One region of the Virgibacillus ihumii genome, then DNA from elsewhere that is predicted to be linked to it. Evidence: a T-box and tRNA genes for the amino acid it is inferred to sense, from the RefSeq annotation. Region 1 holds a T-box; the other regions hold tRNA genes.

Evidence for each region. The T-box of region 1 lies ahead of HUX68_RS05855 (valine--tRNA ligase). A T-box ahead of a tRNA ligase gene usually reads a tRNA of that ligase, here a tRNA-Val.
Region 2: it has a tRNA-Val gene. The T-box ahead of HUX68_RS05855 (valine--tRNA ligase) is inferred to sense a tRNA for this amino acid. The anticodon was not compared.
Region 3: it has a tRNA-Val gene. The T-box ahead of HUX68_RS05855 (valine--tRNA ligase) is inferred to sense a tRNA for this amino acid. The anticodon was not compared.

Annotation. Positions count from the first base shown of each region.
Region 1 is NZ_CACVAN010000001.1:1,163,189-1,171,114, forward strand. Features, by position in the region: gene HUX68_RS05850 (ATP-grasp domain-containing protein) at 1-470, shown strand, start outside; gene HUX68_RS05855 (valine--tRNA ligase) at 775-3,417, opposite strand; T-box leader at 3,462-3,697, opposite strand; gene HUX68_RS05860 (hypothetical protein) at 3,872-4,060, shown strand; gene HUX68_RS05865 (phosphotransferase) at 4,057-5,064, opposite strand; gene HUX68_RS05870 (LysM peptidoglycan-binding domain-containing protein) at 5,258-6,262, opposite strand; gene hemL (glutamate-1-semialdehyde 2,1-aminomutase) at 6,439-7,725, opposite strand; gene hemB (porphobilinogen synthase) at 7,753-7,926, opposite strand, start outside.
Region 2 is NZ_CACVAN010000001.1:2,835,146-2,843,071, forward strand. Features, by position in the region: rRNA gene HUX68_RS13730 (23S ribosomal RNA) at 1-786, shown strand, start outside; rRNA gene rrf (5S ribosomal RNA) at 948-1,063, shown strand; tRNA gene HUX68_RS13740 (tRNA-Val) at 1,078-1,153, shown strand; tRNA gene HUX68_RS13745 (tRNA-Thr) at 1,164-1,239, shown strand; tRNA gene HUX68_RS13750 (tRNA-Lys) at 1,267-1,342, shown strand; tRNA gene HUX68_RS13755 (tRNA-Leu) at 1,349-1,433, shown strand; tRNA gene HUX68_RS13760 (tRNA-Gly) at 1,449-1,523, shown strand; tRNA gene HUX68_RS13765 (tRNA-Leu) at 1,543-1,632, shown strand; tRNA gene HUX68_RS13770 (tRNA-Arg) at 1,636-1,712, shown strand; tRNA gene HUX68_RS13775 (tRNA-Pro) at 1,717-1,793, shown strand; tRNA gene HUX68_RS13780 (tRNA-Ala) at 1,799-1,874, shown strand; rRNA gene HUX68_RS13785 (16S ribosomal RNA) at 2,103-3,666, shown strand; rRNA gene HUX68_RS13790 (23S ribosomal RNA) at 3,812-6,730, shown strand; rRNA gene rrf (5S ribosomal RNA) at 6,892-7,007, shown strand; gene HUX68_RS13800 (MgtC/SapB family protein) at 7,142-7,840, shown strand.
Region 3 is NZ_CACVAN010000001.1:2,919,560-2,927,485, forward strand. Features, by position in the region: gene HUX68_RS14260 (glycine betaine uptake BCCT transporter) at 1-596, opposite strand, end outside; tRNA gene HUX68_RS14265 (tRNA-Glu) at 938-1,012, shown strand; tRNA gene HUX68_RS14270 (tRNA-Val) at 1,018-1,093, shown strand; tRNA gene HUX68_RS14275 (tRNA-Thr) at 1,104-1,179, shown strand; tRNA gene HUX68_RS14280 (tRNA-Tyr) at 1,226-1,310, shown strand; tRNA gene HUX68_RS14285 (tRNA-Gln) at 1,325-1,396, shown strand; tRNA gene HUX68_RS14290 (tRNA-Lys) at 1,521-1,593, shown strand; gene HUX68_RS14295 (hydroxymethylglutaryl-CoA reductase, degradative) at 1,804-3,093, shown strand; gene mvk (mevalonate kinase) at 3,090-4,049, shown strand; gene mvaD (diphosphomevalonate decarboxylase) at 4,161-5,138, shown strand; gene HUX68_RS14310 (phosphomevalonate kinase) at 5,152-6,246, shown strand; gene gltC (glutamate biosynthesis transcriptional regulator GltC) at 6,348-7,250, opposite strand; gene gltB (glutamate synthase large subunit) at 7,385-7,926, shown strand, end outside.

The DNA of each region.
Region 1 (7,926 bases):
CTATTCCCTATCCAATTGTTTTAAAAGAGGTTGACGGACGTGGCGGTCAGCAAGTATATATGATTCAAAATAGACGGGAATGGGAGACTAGTTTATCGGCTGTTACATCAAACGACATGATTGTTCAATCAACCGATTCCATTCAATCCGGCAAAGATGTCCGGGTTTTTGTAGTCGGAAAAGAAATTGTCGGTGCCGTATTGCGGGCAAGTTCTACAGATTTTCGTTCCAACTACAAGTTGGGCGGTTCCGCTTCATGGTACCCATTACATAATAATGAACGAAACATGATTCAATCGATTATCCGATACTTTGATTTCGGAATGGTGGGAATTGATTTTTTGGTCACCATTGATGGCAGTCTATTGTTCAACGAAATAGAGGATGTAGTTGGATCCCGGACATTGAGTGCTGTAAGTGATGTTAATATTTTGGAAAAGTATGTTTCCCTTATTAAAAGTACAGTTTGAGTAATCAGGCGAGAGTCACCCCCTCAAAAGCAGCTAATGTCCTAAAGCAAAATCAAGCTGACTTTATCGGGATTGCCCGCCAGGCACTCGCACAACCAAACACCCCAAAATGCGTTAAAAACGGTAAGCCACTCAATAAGTTTGATGGCAAAGCGATTATGACTCCGCAAGCATACGTGAAAGATTTTGAATTGGAAATGTAGACATTAAAAAAGAAACAGCCGTGAATCCAAAACTGGATCGGATTCACGGTTGCTTCAAACCTTCAGTGGTCAACTGCTCCTGCTTTACCAAAAGGAAGTTTTTATGATTTTAATTCTTCTAATCGTGCTTTTACTTTTGCCTGCTTTTCTTTATAATCCTGTTCTTTCTTCCTTTCTTCCTCTACAACTGACTCTGGTGCTTTGTTTATAAATCCTTCATTCGAAAGTTTTTTCTGCACACGTGTAACCTCGTTGTTCCATTTATCAAGTTCTTTTTCCAGACGGCTGATTTCCTTGTCAAAATCAATCAGTCCTTCAAGCGGCAGGAACAGTTCAGCGCCGGTTACAACAGCTGACATTGCTTTATCAGGGACATTCACAGATGTACTGATAATTAGTTCACTTGGGTTACAGAAACGGTCCAAATAATCCCGATTATTTTCCAGCTCATCTGTAATCTTTTCATTTTCCGTCTGGATCAACAACCTAATCTGCTTCGACATTGGTGTATCCACTTCAGCACGGATATTACGAACTAACTTAATAATGGAAACGAGTCGCTTCATTTCTTCAGATGCCATTTCATCATGGAACTCATCACGGGATTCAGGCCATGCTGCTACCGTAATCGATTCACCCAGATGTGGCAGCTGCTGCCAGATTTCCTCCGTAATAAACGGCATGTACGGATGCAGCATACGCATCGTCTGATCCAGCACATAAGCAAGAACCGATTGGGTCGTCTGTTTCTGCTTCTCGTCATCCCCGTACAACGGTAATTTGGCCATTTCAATATACCAGTCGCATAATTCATCCCAAATAAAGTTATACAGATAACGGCCTGCTTCACCAAATTCATATTTGTTCGTATTCTTCGTAACCTGTTCGATTGTTTCATTTAACCTGGTTAATATCCACTTATCCGCCAATGACTTTTCACCGGAAAGGTCAATATCCTCGTATGTGAAACCTTCCATATTCATGAGTGAAAAACGTGAAGCATTCCATACTTTATTGGCAAAGTTCCAGGTTGCTTCAATTTTTTCCCAGTGAAAACGTAAATCCTGACCCGGGGTGGAACCAGTCAAAAGAAAATAGCGAAGTGAATCTGCACCATATTTATCAATGACATCCATTGGATCGACACCATTACCAAGCGACTTACTCATCTTCCGGCCTTCCGCGTCACGAATCAGGCCGTGGATCAGCACATCTTTAAACGGGCGTTCATCGGTAAATTGTTTCGACTGAAAAATCATTCGGGCTACCCAGAAGAAAATAATATCATACCCCGTTACAAGAACATCAGTCGGGAAATATCGTTTGAAATCTTCGGTATCCGACGGCCATCCCATTGTAGAAAAAGGCCACAATGCAGATGAAAACCATGTATCAAGTACATCTTCATCCTGCTCCCAGTTTTCAATATCTGCAGGTGCTTCTATACCTACATAAAGCTCGTTCGTTTCCTTATGGTACCAGGCTGGGATGCGGTGCCCCCACCATAACTGTCGGGAAATACACCAGTCACGGATATTTTCCATCCAATGCAGATAAGTCCGCTCAAACCTTTCTGGAACAAAATTAACTTTTCCGTCGTCTTGCTGCATGTCGATAACCGCATCAGCCAGTGGCTGCATATTGACGAACCACTGTGTTGACAAATACGGCTCAACTACAGCCCCACTGCGCTCAGAATGACCTACCTGATGGGTATGATCTTCAATTTCGAATAAAACACCTTGCTCCTGCAGATCTTTTACAATTTGCTTCCGGCACTCAAAACGATCCATCCCCTGGTATTCACCGGCATTTTCGTTCATGGAACCATCCTCATTCATCACAAGAATCCGTTCCAGATTGTGCCGATTACCAATTTCAAAGTCGTTCGGATCGTGTGCCGGGGTGATTTTTACCGCTCCGGATCCCATTTCCATATCAACATATTCATCAGCTACGATTTCCATTTCACGTCCAACGATTGGCAGTACAACAGTCTTCCCGATCAAATGCTTATAACGGTCATCTTCAGGATGCACAGCAACAGCAGTATCACCTAGCATTGTTTCCGGACGCGTTGTGGCGATTTCAATTGTCTCAACACTGTCTTTAATTGGATACCGCATATGATAAAACTTGCCCTGAACTTCCTCATAAATCACCTCGATATCGGAAAGCGCTGTTTTTGTATCCGGGTCCCAATTAATAATATATTCCCCGCGATAAATTAACTCTTTTTCATACAGTGTTACAAAAACTTCGCGAACCGCTGACGATAAACCTTCATCCAGTGTAAAGCGTTCCCGGGAATAATCAAGTCCTAAGCCCAGTTTCTCCCACTGCGAACGAATAAAGTCAGCATATTCTTCCTTCCAGTCCCAAACTGTGTCCAGAAATTTTTCACGTCCAAGGTCATAGCGGTTTTTACCTTGCTCCTTTAATTTGGCTTCCACTTTTGCCTGGGTTGCAATCCCTGCATGGTCCATTCCGGGGAGCCACAGTACATCATATCCCTGCATGCGTTTCATTCTGGAGATCGTATCCTGCATGGTTGTGTCCCATGCATGTCCCAAATGCAGTTTTCCGGTTACATTTGGAGGCGGAATCACAATTGAAAAGGGTTCCTTTGCCTTATCTCCTGTTGCTTCAAAAAACTTGCCATCGACCCAATACCGATATCGGCCTTGCTCGATTTTCCGAGGATTGTACTTTGATGACATATTTGTTTTCGGTTCATCACTCATTTTAGTTGCCTCCTTAGAAATTAAAAAATCCCTTTCATCCATATAAAAAGGACGAAAAGGATACAATTCCGTGGTACCACCTTTGTTCACAAACGTACGTCTGTGCACTTCATTCATGGATAACGGCCAAAAGCCGGCACTCTTCTAATTAGAGAGTAACTGTTCAAAGAGGCTGCATCAAGGGCGACTTTCCAAAATAATTAATCCTGAGAAACTTTCAGCATTTGTTTCCCTCTCTGCAAGGCAACTATTCTGTACTCTTCCCTGTCACTGCATTTTCATTTTGAGTATATTTTACCTGTTATATCCGGTAAAATCAACTGTTTTATCACTGTCATCTGATCTCATCAACTGCAACCAGCAGAAAAGTACATTCCGCTGATGCAGTTTTTGTTGCACAAATGAACAATGGTTCATCATATACTATTAAACAGCAACGAAAGAGGTGATTAATATGGCAAGATACTATCGTTACCGGCTTCCCCCTTGGGCCAGGAAATGCATTATCATTTGTGAACGGATTACACTGCCGCTCCTGATATTTCAATTAATCCGAACCTTATTCATACCAACAACCTTTGATGTATTCCTGCTTGGAATTTTAACCGGACTGTTTATAGCATTCTATCTCGAATGGATCTAACTGCCATTCAATTTGCCATCAGACAAATGTTTTTCCAGCCAATTTGAACAATACAATCCAAATTTAAGCTGACGAAAAGCATATTCCAGTTCCTTCGTCCGGTAAACCATTGTATCACCGGAAGAACGATTATGATACGCATCAATCATTTGTATGTAAGTTCGCGGATTCAACGAGGATATGACAAATAAGTACACCTCCTGCTGCTTTAATGGATTGCCTGAAATGTAACTGAAAAAAAAGTCCATTAATTTATCGGAAGATTGATAATCAGAACGTACCTTGTGGTTGAAAAATTGGATTAAATCAGTTGTTGCATTATCATAAAAAGCATTTTCCCAGTTTATTAAATAGGGTTGATCCCCGTGCAATGTATGTGATTCTTTCAGGTTTCCGTGACACAGACTATAGTTCCATTCAGCTGTATCACCAAGTTCAGAACAAAATTGTTCAATTTTCCAGTCCAGTTCCTGAAATGTTTCGTTTAATAGATGGTAATGGGTACAGACCTGTAATTCAAACGGTGACATGAACCGATTCTGTTCAAACATTTCCACATAATGTAACAAGTTCCGCTGCATTGTAGAACATCGTTTCCGGTATTCAGAAAATTTTTCAATTATTGGTTCCGGTTCCACTTGATAATCCTTTTTTGTTTTTGCGTGTACTTCAGCGATACATTCAGCAATTGTCCTGGTGGATTGCATATCCTCTTCCAGTTTTTTATTTGGAATCCACGGGGACAGATAGCAGATCAAATCATTCTGATCCGTATATATCTTAGAATGGTTGGTTAAATAGACCGGCAGTATTGATTTAATATCATGTTTAGACGCTAGGCGATACGTATCCTCCCATACAGATAATGCCTGCTTGTTCATGCGGCTTTGCTTTAAGGCATACTTTTGTTGACCGGTATCAACTTGATATAACCGATCCGTCTCCTGCTTGAATTTAACTGGGTATATGTTATACGCACTAACTGCTTTTCTGATATTCTCCATACAATTCACCACCAAATAATATAAACTGTAAAAACCATTGTTTCATTCCACAGCATAATCCGGCTGTTGGAAAACTTGGTTGCCATCAAGCCTTTAGGTGACGGTCTTTGTTGCATTTATGCAGTAAGAAAGAGTTTATACTTTCACCTGCCAAGCAATACCCCTTACTGCATCAGCAAGGGGCATCAGGGTTCTAACTTTTTCGATATGGAATATACAGTAATTGTCCCTCTTTCAAATCATCATTACTTAACCGGTTCCGTTTCAGCAGTTGTCCGGCAGATATCTGATATCGGTCAGCAATTGTTTCAACCGTATCTGTCTCCTGGACAATACATAAGCGCATACTCGTGTATTGTTCACCTTCCTCGGTCTGAAATACATCTGCCAGATAACGTACATCTTCCAGATTATCTGTTTGCGCTTCCGGTATTTCTGACGGATCGGCAGCTTCCGTAATTTCTACTTCCGGGGCCGTATCATTCTGATGAATTTCCTCTTCTGCCTTCTCATTCACATCCTTGTTAAAAAACTCTGTCAGAGACTGAGACTTCTTCTTTTTCCAACGCTCCTCTTCCTCTACGGTTTCATTTGCCGGTTCTTCCTCTGGCATTTGCGGAAGTTCTGAAACAAAATCTTCTGCAGAATCAGAATTCATTTCTTCTTCGTTTGCTTTTTCTTTTATATCAAATTCAAATGTTTCATCCTCCCGCTGCAGAAAAGCTGTATCCTCCTTCTCATGGACTGTTGATTCCTGTTGCGGATTATCAATCCCATGAATTTGAACCGTGGAGCTTAACTTCATTTGGGTCTGATTGGGTATTTCATAATCAAACGATTCAATATCAACGGTTATATCATTCAGATCATTAACCCGATTAACTGGAATTGAGATCTCAACTGGAAACCTGTGTAAAAACTCTGATCGATCATCTTCCAATTCTACGACCTTCTCGACGTACCTTTTGGAGTGATAATCATTCAGGTTATCAGGCTCTGCATTATCTTCGTTGGATGGAAGCCGCTTATAAGTACCTTGGAGCTCAATAACTCCCCTAATTGAAATATAATCATGAAACGGTTGGATGGAAATTTCCGGCTCCAGTGAAACCCCCATCATCTCTAAAACTTCCTGTCCTTTTTCAAAGTAAAGTGATTCATTTAAATCAAAACGAAACACCGCTTGATCATCAGCCAAGTGATTTCCTCCCTTCAACATATATTCCATATGCTTATATGTCTTATTCATCTATATGAAACATATTCCAAAGTTATTCATTTTACTGAAATTTTCAGAGAGAAGACTACACTCACCAGATTTGCGGACAACAGTAGAAAAGCTACCCCATCCCGGGATAGCTTGAATACGTAATATTATTTTTTGATAGCTTCAAATGCCTTTCGCACTGCTGCAATTGTTTTTTCAATGTCTTCATCCGTATGGGCGGTAGATAAAAACAACCCTTCAAACTGTGATGGAGGAAGGAAAATTCCTTCATCAATCATGCTTCGGTAGTATTGTGCGAAATAATCAAGATTGGACGTCTGGGCTGTTTCATAATTAATGACCGGCTGATTGGTGAAGAAAAATCCAACCATCGAACCTGCTCTATTTATTTGAAGCGGGATGTTAAAATCAATTGCTGCCTGTTTATATCCTTCGACCAGCTTATCAATTTTTTCGCTGATTTGATCATAGGACGATTCATCCAATGCGCTCAATGTTTCGAAACCAGCCGTCATTGCAAGGGGGTTTCCTGACAGCGTTCCAGCCTGATAAATCGATCCTGTTGGCGCAACTTTTTCCATAATCTCCCGTTTACCGCCATATGCTCCTACCGGCAGACCTCCGCCTATAACCTTTCCGAGGCAAGTTAAATCAGGTGTAACACCAAAGAAGCCCTGCGCACAATTATACCCGACACGGAAACCGGTCATGACCTCATCAAAAATGAGCAATGTACCATTTTCTTCAGTGACCTTCCGTAATTCCTGCAAAAAGTCTTCCTGTGGCGGAACAACTCCCATGTTGCCGGAAACCGGTTCAACGATGACCGCAGCAAGTTCTTCCCCAAACTGTTCAAACGCATAGCGAACACTTTCAATATCATTGTACGGAACGGTAATGGTGTTCTGCGCAATCGACTCAGGAACACCTGGACTGTCCGGTAAACCGAGTGTGGCAACACCGGAGCCTGCTTTAATCAGGAGCGAGTCACCGTGCCCGTGATAGTTTCCTTCAAATTTTAAAACCTTGTCGCGTCCGGTATATCCCCGTGCAACACGGATTGCGCTCATCGTCGCTTCCGTACCGGAGTTAACCATGCGTACCATTTCAATGGATGGAACACGATCGATCACTAATTGTGTCAGTTTGTTTTCAATTAATGTCGGTGCACCAAAGCTTGTCCCATTATCCACTGCATCCTTCAAACCTGATACAACCCGATCATCAGCATGTCCCAAAATCAGGGGACCCCAGCTTAAAACATAATCAATATATTCATTTTTATCGATATCAACTATTTTTGATCCCTTGCCGGATTCCATAAAAACCGGTGACATACCGACTGATTTAAATGCACGTACAGGAGAGTTCACTCCTCCAGGCATGAGATCAACTGCCTCTTTATATGCATCCTGCGACTTGTCAAAGCTCATTTATCAACACCCCAACACTTAAAAATTTTATTCACGAAGCCATTTGGCTGCGTCTTTAGCAAAATAGGAAATAATCAGATCTGCCCCTGCCCGTTTCATGGCAGTCAGTTTTTCCAAAACTAATTCTCTTTCATTAATCCATCCATTGTTTGCGGCTGCCTTGACCATGGAATACTCTCCGCTGACATTGTACGCAACAAT
Region 2 (7,926 bases), 1.7 Mb from region 1:
GATAGGTGGGAGCCATTGAACCCGGAGCGCCAGCTTCGGTGGAGGCACCCGTGGGATACCACCCTGGCTGTACGGACCTTCTAACCCAGGGCCGTAATCCGGTCCGGAGACAGTGTCAGGCGGGCAGTTTGACTGGGGCGGTCGCCTCCCAAAAGGTAACGGAGGCGCCCAAAGGTTCCCTCAGAATGGTTGGAAATCATTCGCATGAGTGTAAAGGCAGAAGGGAGCTTGACTGCGAGACCTACAAGTCGAGCAGGGACGAAAGTCGGGCTTAGTGATCCGGTGGTTCCGCATGGAAGGGCCATCGCTCAACGGATAAAAGCTACCCCGGGGATAACAGGCTTATCTCCCCCAAGAGTTCACATCGACGGGGAGGTTTGGCACCTCGATGTCGGCTCATCGCATCCTGGGGCTGTAGTCGGTCCCAAGGGTTGGGCTGTTCGCCCATTAAAGCGGTACGCGAGCTGGGTTCAGAACGTCGTGAGACAGTTCGGTCCCTATCCGTCGTGGGCGTTGGAAGTTTGCGAGGAGCTGTCCTTAGTACGAGAGGACCGGGATGGACACACCGCTGGTGTACCAGTTGTTCCGCCAGGAGCACAGCTGGGTAGCTACGTGTGGCAAGGATAAGTGCTGAAAGCATCTAAGCATGAAGCCCCCCTCAAGATGAAACTTCCCATCACTTCGAGTGAGTAAGATCCCTCAGAGACGATGAGGTAGATAGGTCCGAGGTGGAAGCGTGGTGACACGTGGAGCTGACGGATACTAATCGATCGAGGACTTAACTAAACAGCTTTTGATGGTGCGTTGCATATACGCTTATTCAGTTTTCAGGGTATAAATTCCTGAATAGCTCTTGCATTTTTTATCGAAAATGCCTATAATATATCTTGTCTTGAAAAATGAGGGAGAACATCGTGACGAAAGATGTCATGGTTCCAGCCCGAAGGTCTGGTAGCAATAGCGGAGAGGTCACACCTGTTCCCATGCCGAACACAGCAGTTAAGCTCTCCAGCGCCGATGGTAGTTGGGGCTTTGCCCCTGCAAGAGTAGGACGCCGCCAGGCTTTACATATGTGTGGGAGGATTAGCTCAGCTGGGAGAGCACCTGCCTTACAAGCAGGGGGTCGCAGGTTCGAGCCCTGCATCCTCCACCATTCTTTTAATGCCGGTCTAGCTCAATTGGCAGAGCAACTGACTTGTAATCAGTAGGTTGGGGGTTCAATTCCTCTGGCCGGCACCATTTTCTTTTTTAATTAAAAATTATTGTGAGCCATTAGCTCAGCTGGCAGAGCATCTGACTTTTAATCAGAGGGTCGGAGGTTCGAATCCTCCATGGCTCACCATTTAATGCGGGTGTGGCGGAATTGGCAGACGCGCTAGATTTAGGATCTAGTGTCTCGCGACGTGGGGGTTCAAGTCCCTCCACCCGCACCATTTCAAATACATACTGCGGAAGTAGTTCAGTGGTAGAACACCACCTTGCCAAGGTGGGGGTCGCGGGTTCGAATCCCGTCTTCCGCTCCAATATAAACAAATAAGCCAAGCCGGGGTGGCGGAATGGGCAGACGCACAGGACTTAAAATCCTGCGGTAGGTCTACTACCGTGCCGGTTCGAGTCCGGCCCTCGGCACCAGAAGCGCCCGTAGCTCAATTGGATAGAGCGTCTGACTACGGATCAGAAGGTTAGGGGTTCGACTCCTCTCGGGCGCGCCATTTACGGGAAGTAGCTCAGCTTGGTAGAGCACATGGTTTGGGACCATGGGGTCGCAGGTTCGAATCCTGTCTTCCCGACCATCTTTGGGGCCTTAGCTCAGCTGGGAGAGCGCCTGCCTTGCACGCAGGAGGTCAGCGGTTCGATCCCGCTAGGCTCCACCAAAATATCATTTATTTTTTCAAAAACATTAAAAAAAGATATTGACTTTGTTTTTGAGAAGATGGTATATTAATTAGGTCGCTGTTTTGAAGCGGCGCAATAAATTTGCTCTTTGAAAACTGAACAAAACAACCAGTATGTCAAGAAACAGGACGAAAGCAAAAGCTTTCCCCTGGATTCAATTTACGAAGCTAAGCTATGGTTGATTGGTGTCAATCATATATCAACTTTCTATGGAGAGTTTGATCTTGGCTCAGGACGAACGCTGGCGACGTGCCTAATACATGCAAGTCGAGCGCGGGAAGCAAGCGGAAGCCTTCGGGTGGAAGCTTGTGGAACGAGCGTCGGACGGGTGAGTAACACGTGGGCAACCTGCCTGTAAGATTGGGATAACTCCGGGAAACCGGGGCTAATACCGAATGAAGCGCGTCATCGCATGATGACGTGATGAAAGGCGGCTTTTAGCTGTCACTTACAGATGGGCCCGCGGCGCATTAGCTAGTTGGTGGGGTAAGAGCTTACCAAGGCGACGATGCGTAGCCGACCTGAGAGGGTGATCGGCCACACTGGGACTGAGACACGGCCCAGACTCCTACGGGAGGCAGCAGTAGGGAATCATCCGCAATGGACGAAAGTCTGACGGTGCAACGCCGCGTGAGTGATGAAGGTTTTCGGATCGTAAAACTCTGTTGTCAGGGAAGAACAAGTACCGTTTGAATAAGGCGGTACCGTGACGGTACCTGACCAGAAAGCCCCGGCTAACTACGTGCCAGCAGCCGCGGTAATACGTAGGGGGCAAGCGTTGTCCGGAATTATTGGGCGTAAAGCGCTCGCAGGCGGTCTTTTAAGTCTGATGTGAAATCTCGCGGCTCAACCGCGAATGGTCATTGGAAACTGGAGGACTTGAGTACAGAAGAGGAGAGTGGAATTCCACGTGTAGCGGTGAAATGCGTAGAGATGTGGAGGAACACCAGTGGCGAAGGCGACTCTCTGGTCTGTAACTGACGCTGAGGAGCGAAAGCGTGGGGAGCGAACAGGATTAGATACCCTGGTAGTCCACGCCGTAAACGTTGAGTGCTAGGTGTTAGGGGGTTTCCGCCCCTTAGTGCTGCAGTTAACGCATTAAGCACTCCGCCTGGGGAGTACGGCCGCAAGGCTGAAACTCAAAAGAATTGACGGGGGCCCGCACAAGCGGTGGAGCATGTGGTTTAATTCGAAGCAACGCGAAGAACCTTACCAGGTCTTGACATCCTCTGCCAGCGCTGGAGACAGCGTGTTCCCTTCGGGGACAGAGTGACAGGTGGTGCATGGTTGTCGTCAGCTCGTGTCGTGAGATGTTGGGTTAAGTCCCGCAACGAGCGCAACCCTTGATCTTAGTTGCCAGCATTCAGTTGGGCACTCTAAGGTGACTGCCGGTGACAAACCGGAGGAAGGTGGGGATGACGTCAAATCATCATGCCCCTTATGACCTGGGCTACACACGTGCTACAATGGATGGAACAGAGGGCAGCGAAGCCGCAAGGTGTAGCAAATCCCATAAAACCATTCTCAGTTCGGATTGCAGGCTGCAACTCGCCTGCATGAAGCCGGAATCGCTAGTAATCGCGGATCAGCATGCCGCGGTGAATACGTTCCCGGGCCTTGTACACACCGCCCGTCACACCACGAGAGTTGGCAACACCCGAAGTCGGTGAGGTAACCTTTTGGAGCCAGCCGCCGAAGGTGGGGCCAATGATTGGGGTGAAGTCGTAACAAGGTAGCCGTATCGGAAGGTGCGGCTGGATCACCTCCTTTCTAAGGATTATTACGGAAGGCATACTTGGTTGTTTGGTTCAGTTTTGAGGGAGTAAATTCTCTCATTTGTACCTTGAAAACTGAATAAGCAAGATCAACGACATCAAATCAAAAGCGAAGGCGAAGAAGAAGTACGTCTATTCATAGTTAAGTGAAGAAGGGCGCACGGTGAATGCCTTGGCACTGGGAGCCGAAGAAGGACGGGACTAACACCGATATGCCCCGGGGAGTCGTAAGTAGACTTCGATCCGGGGATTTCCGAATGGGGGAACCCGCTGTTCGTAATGGAACAGGACGTGTATCTGAATACATAGGGTACGCGAGGCACACCCGGGGAACTGAAACATCTCAGTACCCGGAGGAAGAGAAAGCAAACGCGATTTCCCGAGTAGCGGCGAGCGAAACGGAAGCAGCCCAAACCAGAAAGCTTGCTTTCTGGGGTTGTAGGACACTCCATTGGAGTTACCAAGAGATGCATTAGACGAATCGGCCTGGAATGGCCGGCCGAAGAAGGTAAGAGCCCTGTAGTCGAAAATGCGTCTCCTCCGGAGTGGATCCTGAGTACGACGGAACACGAGGAATTCCGTCGGAATCCGGGAGGACCATCTCCCAAGGCTAAATACTCCCCAGTGACCGATAGTGAACCAGTACCGTGAGGGAAAGGTGAAAAGCACCCCGGAAGGGGAGTGAAAGAGAACCTGAAACCGTGCGCTTACAAGTAGTCGAAGCCCGTTAATGGGTGACGGCGTACCTTTTGTAGAATGGACCGGCGAGTTACGATCGTATGCAAGGTTAAGTGGAAGACACGGAGCCGCAGCGAAAGCGAGTCTGAACAGGGCGAATGAGTATGCGGTCGTAGACCCGAAACCGTGTGATCTACCCATGTCCAGGGTGAAAGTCAGGTAACACTGACTGGAGGCCCGAACCCACGTATGCTGAAAAATGCGGGGATGAGGTGTGGGTAGGGGTGAAATGCCAATCGAACACGGAGATAGCTGGTTCTCTCCGAAATAGCTTTAGGGCTAGCCTCAAGGGAAGCGTACCGGAGGTAGAGCACTGATTGGACGAGGGGCCCTCACCGGGTTACCGAATTCAGTCAAACTCCGAATGCCGGTTACGTAGCCTTGGGAGTCAGACTATGGGTGATAAGGTTCATAGTCGAAAGGGAAACAGCCCAGACCGCCAGCTAAGGTCCCAAAGTATACGTTAAGTGGAAAAGGATGTGGCGTTGCCCAGACAACCAGGATGTTGGCTTAGAAGCAGCCATCATTTAAAGAGTGCGTAATAGCTCACTGGTCGAGTGACGCTGCGCCGAAAATGTACCGGGGCTAAACGTATCACCGAAGCTGCGGATTGTTCTTCGAACAATGGTAGGAGAGCGTTCCAGGCGCTGTGAAGTCAGACCGTGAGGACTGGTGGAGCACCTGGAAGTGAGAATGCCGGTATGAGTAGCGAAAAAAGAGTGAGAATCTCTTTCACCGAAAGCCTAAGGTTTCCTGAGGAAGGCTCGTCCTCTCAGGGTTAGTCGGGACCTAAGCCGAGGCCGAAAGGCGTAGGCGATGGACAACAGGTCGATATTCCTGTACCACCTCATGAGCGTTTGAGCGACGGGGGGACGCAGGAGGAGAAGGAAAGCGCACCGATGGACGTGTGCGTCCAAGCAGTAAGGCAGTTGGATAGGTAAATCCGTCCAATAATGCCGAGCTGTGATGGGGAGGGAAATAGAGTACCGAAGTTCCTGCATCCACACTGCCAAGAAAAGCCTCTAGTGAGTTCATAGGTGCCCGTACCGCAAACCGACACAGGTAGGCGAGGAGAGAATCCTAAGGTGAGCGGGAGAACTCTCGTTAAGGAACTCGGCAAAATGACCCCGTAACTTCGGGAGAAGGGGTGCTTGCTTACGAGTGAGCCGCAGTGAATAGGCCCAAGCGACTGTTTAGCAAAAACACAGGTCTCTGCGAAGCCGAAAGGCGAAGTATAGGGGCTGACACCTGCCCGGTGCTGGAAGGTTAAGGGGAAGCGTTAGCACTTCGGTGCGAAGCGCAGAACCGAAGCCCCAGTAAACGGCGGCCGTAACTATAACGGTCCTAAGGTAGCGAAATTCCTTGTCGGGTAAGTTCCGACCCGCACGAAAGGTGCAACGACTTGGGCACTGTCTCAACGAGAGACCCGGTGAAATTATACGATGTGTGAAGATGCACATTACCCGCGACAGGACGGAAAGACCCCGTGGAGCTTTACTGTAGCCTGATATTGAATGTTGGTACAGCTTGTACAGGATAGGTGGGAGCCATTGAACCCGGAGCGCCAGCTTCGGTGGAGGCACCCGTGGGATACCACCCTGGCTGTACGGACCTTCTAACCCAGGGCCGTAATCCGGTCCGGAGACAGTGTCAGGCGGGCAGTTTGACTGGGGCGGTCGCCTCCCAAAAGGTAACGGAGGCGCCCAAAGGTTCCCTCAGAATGGTTGGAAATCATTCGCATGAGTGTAAAGGCAGAAGGGAGCTTGACTGCGAGACCTACAAGTCGAGCAGGGACGAAAGTCGGGCTTAGTGATCCGGTGGTTCCGCATGGAAGGGCCATCGCTCAACGGATAAAAGCTACCCCGGGGATAACAGGCTTATCTCCCCCAAGAGTTCACATCGACGGGGAGGTTTGGCACCTCGATGTCGGCTCATCGCATCCTGGGGCTGTAGTCGGTCCCACGGGTTGGGCTGTTCGCCCATTAAAGCGGTACGCGAGCTGGGTTCAGAACGTCGTGAGACAGTTCGGTCCCTATCCGTCGTGGGCGTTGGAAGTTTGCGAGGAGCTGTCCTTAGTACGAGAGGACCGGGATGGACACACCGCTGGTGTACCAGTTGTTCCGCCAGGAGCACAGCTGGGTAGCTACGTGTGGCAAGGATAAGTGCTGAAAGCATCTAAGCATGAAGCCCCCCTCAAGATGAAACTTCCCATCACTTCGAGTGAGTAAGATCCCTCAGAGACGATGAGGTAGATAGGTCCGAGGTGGAAGCGTGGTGACACGTGGAGCTGACGGATACTAATCGATCGAGGACTTAACTAAACAGCTTTTGATGGTGCGTTGCATATACGCTTATTCAGTTTTCAGGGTATAAATTCCTGAATAGCTCTTGCATTTTTTATCGAAAATGCCTATAATATATCTTGTCTTGAAAAATGAGGGAGAACATCGTGACGAAAGATGTCATGGTTCCAGCCCGAAGGTCTGGTAGCAATAGCGGAGAGGTCACACCTGTTCCCATGCCGAACACAGCAGTTAAGCTCTCCAGCGCCGATGGTAGTTGGGGCTTTGCCCCTGCAAGAGTAGGACGCCGCCAGGCAAATAAAAAAATCCGGAATACAATATTGTATTCCGGATTTTTTTGTATTGAAATGCATATATTTTACAAACAACGATAATTAAAATAGGATATAAATAATATACATTGTTATAATGCAAGGGGAGATAAAATGAATGGCTGATATGATTGATCAATTATTCGGTGAGCACTTTTTAACGATAATGATTCGGGTATTAATAGCTCTCGTCCTATCCGGATTGATTGGCTTTGAAAGGGAATTGAAAAGACATTCTGCCGGATTTCGTACGCATATATTGGTAGGTGTGGGCTCATGTTTGATGATGCTTTTGTCTCTATATGGTTTTGAGGCATTTATTGATGAGTATGATAATATCCGGTTTGATCCGGCGCGTATTCCCTCGTATGTTATCAGTGGTATTGGATTTCTTGGAGCGGGTACGATTATTGTGAATGGCATGACTATCCGCGGATTGACAACTGCTGCGTCCATATGGGCAGTTGCTGGTTTAGGTCTTGTGGTTGGGGCAGGGATGTATGCACCTGCAGTATTTACGACATTCGTTATATTACTGAGTCTCGTCTTTTTAAATAATATTGAAAAAATGTTTTCGAAGAGTCGTTCTTCCGATCTGATTGAAATTGTTGCTTTTTCCGATTTGAAAATAGAAAAGGTGATCGCTATATTTGAGTCATTTCAGTTAAGTATAAAACAAGTGGAAATTGAAAAGGAAGATATAGCTCTGCAAAATATTTTTATAAAAATTAATCATGATTCGAAATTGGACCGTATGCGTCTGTTTGCTGAGATATCGAAGCTGGAGCATGTTAAAAATATTACAGAACGAAAATGAGAAAGACCTTGCGTGATATTACGCAGGGTCTTTGTTTACAAATTTGGATAATCAACGGATGGCCGGCATTCACAATGTAAACCGAA
Region 3 (7,926 bases), 1.8 Mb from region 1:
ACAATCGTTGCAAATACAGCTATTACATCAATTATTTTTCCCATGAATCCATGCATTTTATCGCCAAAGACAGGTTCCAGTGTCATGCTGACCAATGCTGGTTTATCTTTTCGAAATGTAAAATAGGCGAGGATCAAAGCAATAATCGCATAGATTGCCCATGCATGCAGCCCATAATGAAAAAAAGTGATACGCAGGGAATCCTCCAATGCTGCTACAGTACCAGGATCGGCTATTGGTGGATGTTTCATATAATGTGATACTGGTGATGCCACGCCATAAAATACAAGGCCTATGCCCATGCCGGCACTGAACAGCATGGCAAACCAGCTAGGATAGCTGAATTCCGGTTTTTCCCCTTGTTTACCTAGCCTTATTTTGCCGTAACGGCTAAAAATTAAATATAAACAAATCAGTACAAAGAGCGTTACCGATAATAGATAAAACCAACCAAAATGAACAGATATATAGCTCATGATGGAGCCTGAAATCTTTTCAAAAAGATCGGGTGCAACTGAACCCCAAATAGCCATTGCCAGTGTAATTGCTAATGTAATCCAAAATACAGCGGTCACTTCCGATGTTACTCGCTTCATGATGCTCCCCTTCCTGAAATGAATTTTATTATTCTGCAGCTGAAGACTGGGATTTTTCCTGTTTTTCGAAGGCAGATAAGAAAGTAATATACTTTCAACCGCACAAATGCAATTAAGGTCGCCCCCAAAGGCCTGGTGGCACCAAAGTTTTCTAATAATAGTATTTCATTAAGGGAATGTTCTATACAAGAAGCAGCAGGATTATTGGAGGTCTCTCGCAAGGATTTGAAAAACTTCTGGAGAATTAAAAAAACCTCTTTACAAAGAGATTAAATCTGTATATAATAAAATTCGTTGGTTTCCGACAAGACATGCAATTATATATACGTACACCATTGCTGGGCCCGTTGGTCAAGTGGTTAAGACACCGCCCTTTCACGGCGGTAACACGGGTTCGAATCCCGTACGGGTCACCATAATTGGAGGATTAGCTCAGCTGGGAGAGCACCTGCCTTACAAGCAGGGGGTCGCAGGTTCGAGCCCTGCATCCTCCACCATTCTTTTAATGCCGGTCTAGCTCAATTGGCAGAGCAACTGACTTGTAATCAGTAGGTTGGGGGTTCAATTCCTCTGGCCGGCACCATTTATTTTTTTGTATAATTACTGTCCATACGGGCTAGAATAAATTGGGAGGGGTAGCGAAGTGGCTAAACGCGGCGGACTGTAAATCCGCTCCCTCAGGGTTCGGGAGTTCGAATCTCTCCCCCTCCACCATACTTAGTTCATGTTGGGCCATAGCCAAGCGGTAAGGCATCGGGTTTTGATCCCGTGTATCCCAGGTTCGAATCCTGGTGGCCCAGCCTTTTTTATTGCCACTTTTTTCATGATCCGCGGATATCACGGTTGAAATCGCGGATACATCGATAAAAAACGCGGATAACCGACTTAAAATTGCGGATATCCTGAACGACTTTTACATAACATGAGCCATTAGCTCAGCTGGCAGAGCATCTGACTTTTAATCAGAGGGTCGGAGGTTCGAATCCTCCATGGCTCACTATTCTGACCGTGCCATACAAGCATAATAACTGGCGGAAATACATGACACATATTATAATAGCAGATAAACAAGGTCGTTATGATTATCAACAACCTTGTTTATTTGCATTTTTAGCTGTTTTTTTACATAATAGATACAGTAATTTATTACTATAAAAATAAGTTCATTAACATATATAATTTATGATAATCTAAAGGATGAGATGGTATGAAGACTTCCCGAATTCCTGGCTTTTATAATAAGACTGTTGAAGAGCGCAGAGAGCTTCTCGCAACAATGGAAGATTTTACCGAAAATGAGATGGAAATTTTGTTTTCAAAAGAGCCGCTGCCTGCCGAAACTGCAGATAAAATGATAGAAAATGTCATTGGGACATTCCCGCTCCCATTGGGGTTAGGTTTGAATTTTTTGATTAATGATAAGGAATATACTATACCAATGGCAGTGGAGGAGCCATCCATACTTGCTTCTGCGAGTCACATTGCTAAAATTGTCAGAGAAACCGGGGGTTTTACTGCTGAATCCAGTGAACGTGTGATGATCGGCCAGATACAGGTAATTGGCTGTTCCGATTTTGCAGCGGCAAAAGAAACCATTCTAAAGGAAAAAGATGCATTAATTGATGCTGCCAATGCTTCATATCCAAGTCTTATGGCCAGAGGCGGCGGAGCAGAGGATCTGGAAGTCAGGGTTTTAAATGAAAATTCCGATTCACGGTATGGACAAATGCTTGTCCTGCATGTTTATATAAACACATGTGATGCAATGGGAGCGAATATCATTAATACAATGGTCGAGTCATTGGCGCCGACAGTTGAAAAACTGACGGGTGGAAAGGTTTATTTGCGGATTTTGTCTAATTATCCGGATAGATGTCTTGCCAAAGCACGTTGTGTCATACCACCTGAATTGCTGGCGACGAATGATTTTTCGGGGGAAGCAGTGCGGGATGGAGTTATTCATGCCTATGAATTTGCAGCATCTGATCCCTATAGGGCTGTTACCCATAATAAAGGTATAATGAACGGTATAGACCCGATTGTAATTGCAACGGGGAATGACTGGCGTGCTGTGGAAGCAGGGGCGCATGCTCATGCCGCTAGATTTGGAAAATATGGATCAATGACAGTTTGGTCCAAAGATGATAAGGGAAACCTTGTTGGTGAGCTGGAATTGCCGATGTCAGTCGGAACGGTAGGTGGTTCCATACGCGTACATCCTATGGCTGAAGTTTCATTGAAGATTTTGGGAGTGGAGACTGCCCGTGAACTCGCACAGGTTATTGTAACTGTTGGACTTGCCCAAAATCTCGGGGCGTTAAAAGCCTTGGCAACAGATGGAATTCAAAAAGGTCATATGGCGTTACATTCTCGTTCTGTTGCAATCGCAGCAGGAGCTACTGGGGAGATGATTGATATCATTGCTGAACGATTGGTGAATGAAAAAGAAATCCGTGTCGGAAAAGCTAAAGAATTGGTGGACGAATATACAAAATGAGTGCAGAAAAAGCAACAACTTCAGAACAAACAGCTATCGGAATAGCTCATAGTAAATTGATTCTAATCGGCGAACACGCAGTTGTACACGGACAGCCTGCAATCGCCATTCCTTTTCCGCTGGTAGGTGTGGAGTCAATTGTTGATTATGTACCGGGATCGGTTAAGATTAACAGTACGTTTTATACGGGTCCGATTGAATCCGCCCCCGATTCATTGGAAGGACTTGTAACGTGTATTCAAGAGACAATGAAGCACTTGCAGCTCCCGTGCGAGGATTTTATGATTCGGATTAAATCATCAATACCACCCGGAAAAGGGCTTGGTTCGAGTGCTTCTGTTGCAATTGCAGTAATCAAATCTCTTTTTGCGTTTTTTGGCGAAAAATATTCAGAGCAGGATTTGCTTAATCTATCCAATATATCTGAAACGTATGCACATGGTGTTCCCAGCGGTATTGATACCTTAACGATTACTTCAGGGTCACCGGTTTGGTATGAAAAAGATGAGCCGATTAATTTTATTAATCCGGAAGGTGATTTCCATTTTATTGTTGCCGATTCAGGTCGTGTAGGTGACACACGTTCAGCCGTTGAATCAGTCGCTACCTTGCTGAGATCCGCTCCTAAGCGAATTCAACACAAGTTGGACCGTATTGGAGAAATAACGCATCGGGCAAGAAATGCGCTGGAAACCGCCAGCAAACATCTGCTTGGTCAGATGCTGAATGAAGCCCAGCGTGAACTGGAAGCGCTTGGCGTGAGTGATGCTGGTCTAAACCGATTGATTTATTTTGCACGGCAGGAAGGCGCATTAGGTGCGAAATTAACTGGCGGGGGAAATGGCGGCTGTATTATTGCACTGGCCCGAAATGAAGTGCATTCCAGACAATTGGCTGAGAAGCTAAGAAAATTCGGAGCACATGCGGTATGGCCATTTGTTTTACGTAATAACTAAAAAGATGTGTTTTAGCAGTCAAGAAAATTAAAACTTTCTTGCTGCATAAGTTCAACTAAGGTTGTCACCTAAAGGTTTGTGACAACCAAGTTTTCTAATGAGGGGATACGCATGAAAGCAACAGCTAAGGCACACACGAATATCGCCCTGGTAAAATATTGGGGGAAACGGGATGAATCACTGATTCTCCCTATGAATAACAGCCTTTCTTTAACATTGGACGGATTTTATACGACTACTTCTGTTGAATTCCATAATGAGCTGACTGAAGATCGTTTTTATTTAAATGATAAAGCCGTAGTCGATAAACAATATGATCGTGTTTCCAGTTTTTTAAGTCTTATCCGGAACTCTGCGGGAAAGGATAATCTGTTCGCAGAGGTTCACTCGACCAATCATGTGCCGACGGCTGCCGGATTTGCTTCTTCTGCATCAGGATTTGCCGCCCTTGCAGCGGCTTCTGCAAGAGCGTTGAACCTCGACATCGATGATAAGGCCCTCTCCGCATTAACCAGGCAAGGATCCGGTTCTGCATGCCGCTCCATTTACGGTGGATTTGTTGAATGGGAAAAAGGTACACAAGCAGATGGTTCTGATTCGTATGCTGTGCCGGTAGCACCAGCAGATCATTGGGACATCCGGGTGGCGGCGGTTGTTCTGTCATCGAATGCGAAAAAAGTCCTCAGCAGGGAAGGAATGAAGCGGACAGTCGAGACATCACCGTTTTATTCAAGTTGGGTGGACAGCATTCCGAGTGATTTGAAACAGATTAAAGCAGGGATACAAAACAAGGATTTTGAAAAAGTCGGATCTATTGCCGAAATGAACTGTCTGAAGATGCATGCGACAACACTTGCTGCAAATCCGCCTTTTTCGTACTGGCATGATACTACAATGGCAGTAATGCATGCAGTACAGGAATTAAGAGAATCGGGCATTCCGGCATATTTTACAATTGATGCTGGGCCGAACGTGAAGGTTCTTTATTTGCCGGAGGATGAAGAAACATTGGAGCAGTCTCTCCGTGAAGTCCCCGGTGTAAATGATGTTATTGTCAGTAAAGCCGGCCAGGGCATATCCTATTTGTAGGGGTTGAAATGTTTTGACTACATCGATAACTGTAAAAACACCTGGAAAATTAATGGTTGCCGGAGAGTTTGCTGTTCTTGAAAATTATCAAAAACTGGTGGTTATGGCGGTTAACCGTTTTGTTTATGCTGCATTGGAGCAAAGCGGTGAAAACCGTCTTTCTTTGCTTAATTATGGCCTAACAGATGTTAAATGGGAGTGGACTGGGGACAAAATTTCAGTCAAAACGGGTGATGACCGGATACGATTTGTGGAAAATACAATGACGGTAGTATATACATATCTGCAGGAAAATAATATTCCGCCGGAGCCGTGTCATTTGTCAGTTCGCAGTGAACTGGATGATACCGGCGGTCGCAAATATGGCCTTGGTTCAAGCGCGGCTGTCTCTACTGCTGTAGTTTCAGCGATTTTAAAGCGGTTTTTGCCAAATGAACCATCTGAACAGCTGATTTTTAAGCTTGCTTCCATTTCCCATGTGATTACCCAAGGAAATGGCTCTGGTGCTGATGTTGCTGCTTCTTCTTATGGCGGTTTATTGCAATATTCGTCGTTTCAGGCTGACTGGCTGCAACGTGCTTATAACAATTCTGGTTCGATAACGGAACTTGCTGTATCGGACTGGCCGTATTTTACAGTTGAACCCATCATACTGCCGGATAATATACATGTCTGCATCGGCTGGACCGGTTCGCCTGCATCAACTTCTTCGCTTATTCGAAAAATCAGGACATTAAAAGATTCGAATCCATCACAGTACGAACAATTTCTTTCTGACAGCAGTGCGGCAGTTGGAAGCTTTCTCGATGGGGTCACAAAGGGTGAACCTGCAAAGGTGATTGAAGGGGTCAGATTAAACCGGCGGGCGCTTGCGGAGGTAGGCAGAAATGCCGGCGTGGATATTGAAACACAGGCATTGACCACCTTGTGCAATTTAGCGGAACAGCACGGAGGTGCCGGAAAACCTTCCGGAGCGGGCGGCGGCGACTGTGGAATTGCTTTTCTGCCATCTGAAGAACAGGCAAAACAATTACAAGATGCCTGGAAGAGAGCAGGAATCAAGCCGCTTGATCTTGCACTTCATCCTGATGGAGCGATTAAAATATAAGGCTCTTACATTCTATATAAAGGAGGACAGCCACAAATCGGGCTGTCCTCCTTTATATTCATAATGTCCTGGAAAGGAACTCCCTGCGTAAAAGTTCTGCTTTATTGAAATTGCTGCAACCTCGCAAAAAACTGTTTTGCGAATGTGTAAAAGACCTTTTCGGAAGGTGCCAAACGCTTTTCTCTTTGCTTTATAATGCCTACCGTCCTCCTAACTTCCGGTATATCGATGGGAATTTTAACGGTCATGTTCGGTGTCGATTCGTGAAATGTACTTTCAGGTAGAAGGGTTACACCGATACCGGCTGCTACCAGCCCTTTGATAGCGTCTAAATCCTCCCCCTCTGAAGAGATGTTTGGTGAAAATCCCCCCTGTTTACAGGCGTCCACCAGTATTTTTTCCAGGATAAATCCTTTGGGAAAACTGACAAATTCATCTTTTTTCAGATCACTTAGATGGAGACTGTTTTGCTCCGCCAATGGATGGGATAATGGTAAAAGTGCCAAGATGTTCTCGGTAAATAAGATATGACTTTCGATATCCGGGTCTTTTTTAGGGACAGGTCCAAGAAAAGCAACATCAATATCACCATTCTTAACGGATTCTGTTAAAAATCTATAGGATCCTTGTCTTAGTTGAAAAGCAATATTTGGATATTCTGACTTAAAAGAAGAAATAATGCTCGGCAGTAAATGATTTGCCAAACTTGTCGGGAATCCGATTTTAATTGTCCCTCGTTCCGGATCCAAGTATTCATCGATCTGCTGCCTGGCATTATTAATGGCTTTCATGGCGATTTCGGTATGTGTTAAAAATATCTTGCCTATTTGTGTTAATTTAACATTTCTGCCCTCACGCTCAAATAAGGATACCTCCAGTTCATCTTCCAAATTAGCAATCTGTCTGCTGACCGCTGATTGGGCAACATGCAAGTGCAGCGCTGCTTCTGACACGTGTTCACGCTTGGCTACTTCCATAAAATAACGTAATTGACGCAGTTCCATTTTAGTCACTCATTTCCATTTATCTCAAAAGTAGATCAATCTTATCTAAATTATATATTGTTTAGAACAGTTTGAGAACCTTATAATTTAAATAAGACATTCAATTCGGAATGTATGGAAACGGGGGTAACATGATGCGTTATAATCAGATACCTGAAGCTCAAGGTCTTTATCGTCCTGAATTTGAACACGATAATTGTGGGATTGGCTTATATGCTCACATAAATGGAGTTCCAACCCATGATATTGTTAAAAAAGGTCTGCACATGCTTTGTCAATTGGATCACCGTGGAGGTCATGGAAGTGATCCGGCGACAGGAGATGGGGCTGGATTAATGGTGCAAATTCCGGATGGTTTTTTTCAAAAAGTTTGTTCTGATATGAACCTGCCAAAAAAGGGGCGGTATGGAGCAGGGATGATTTTTTTCTCAAATGGAGATGAGAACCGGAAAAAGGCGGAAACTCAAATAAATAAATTTATCGAACAGGAAGGGCAGACAGTGCTTGGCTGGAGAACGGTGCCCGTAAATAGTGAAAGCATTGGTCAGAAAGCGAAAGCCAGCTGCCCGGTTATCCGCCAGGTATTTATTGGTGCGGATGCTGCTATCGAAAATAATATTGATTTTGAGCGGAAGTTATATGTTATTCGCAAGCAATCGGAAAAGCTTGCATCCGA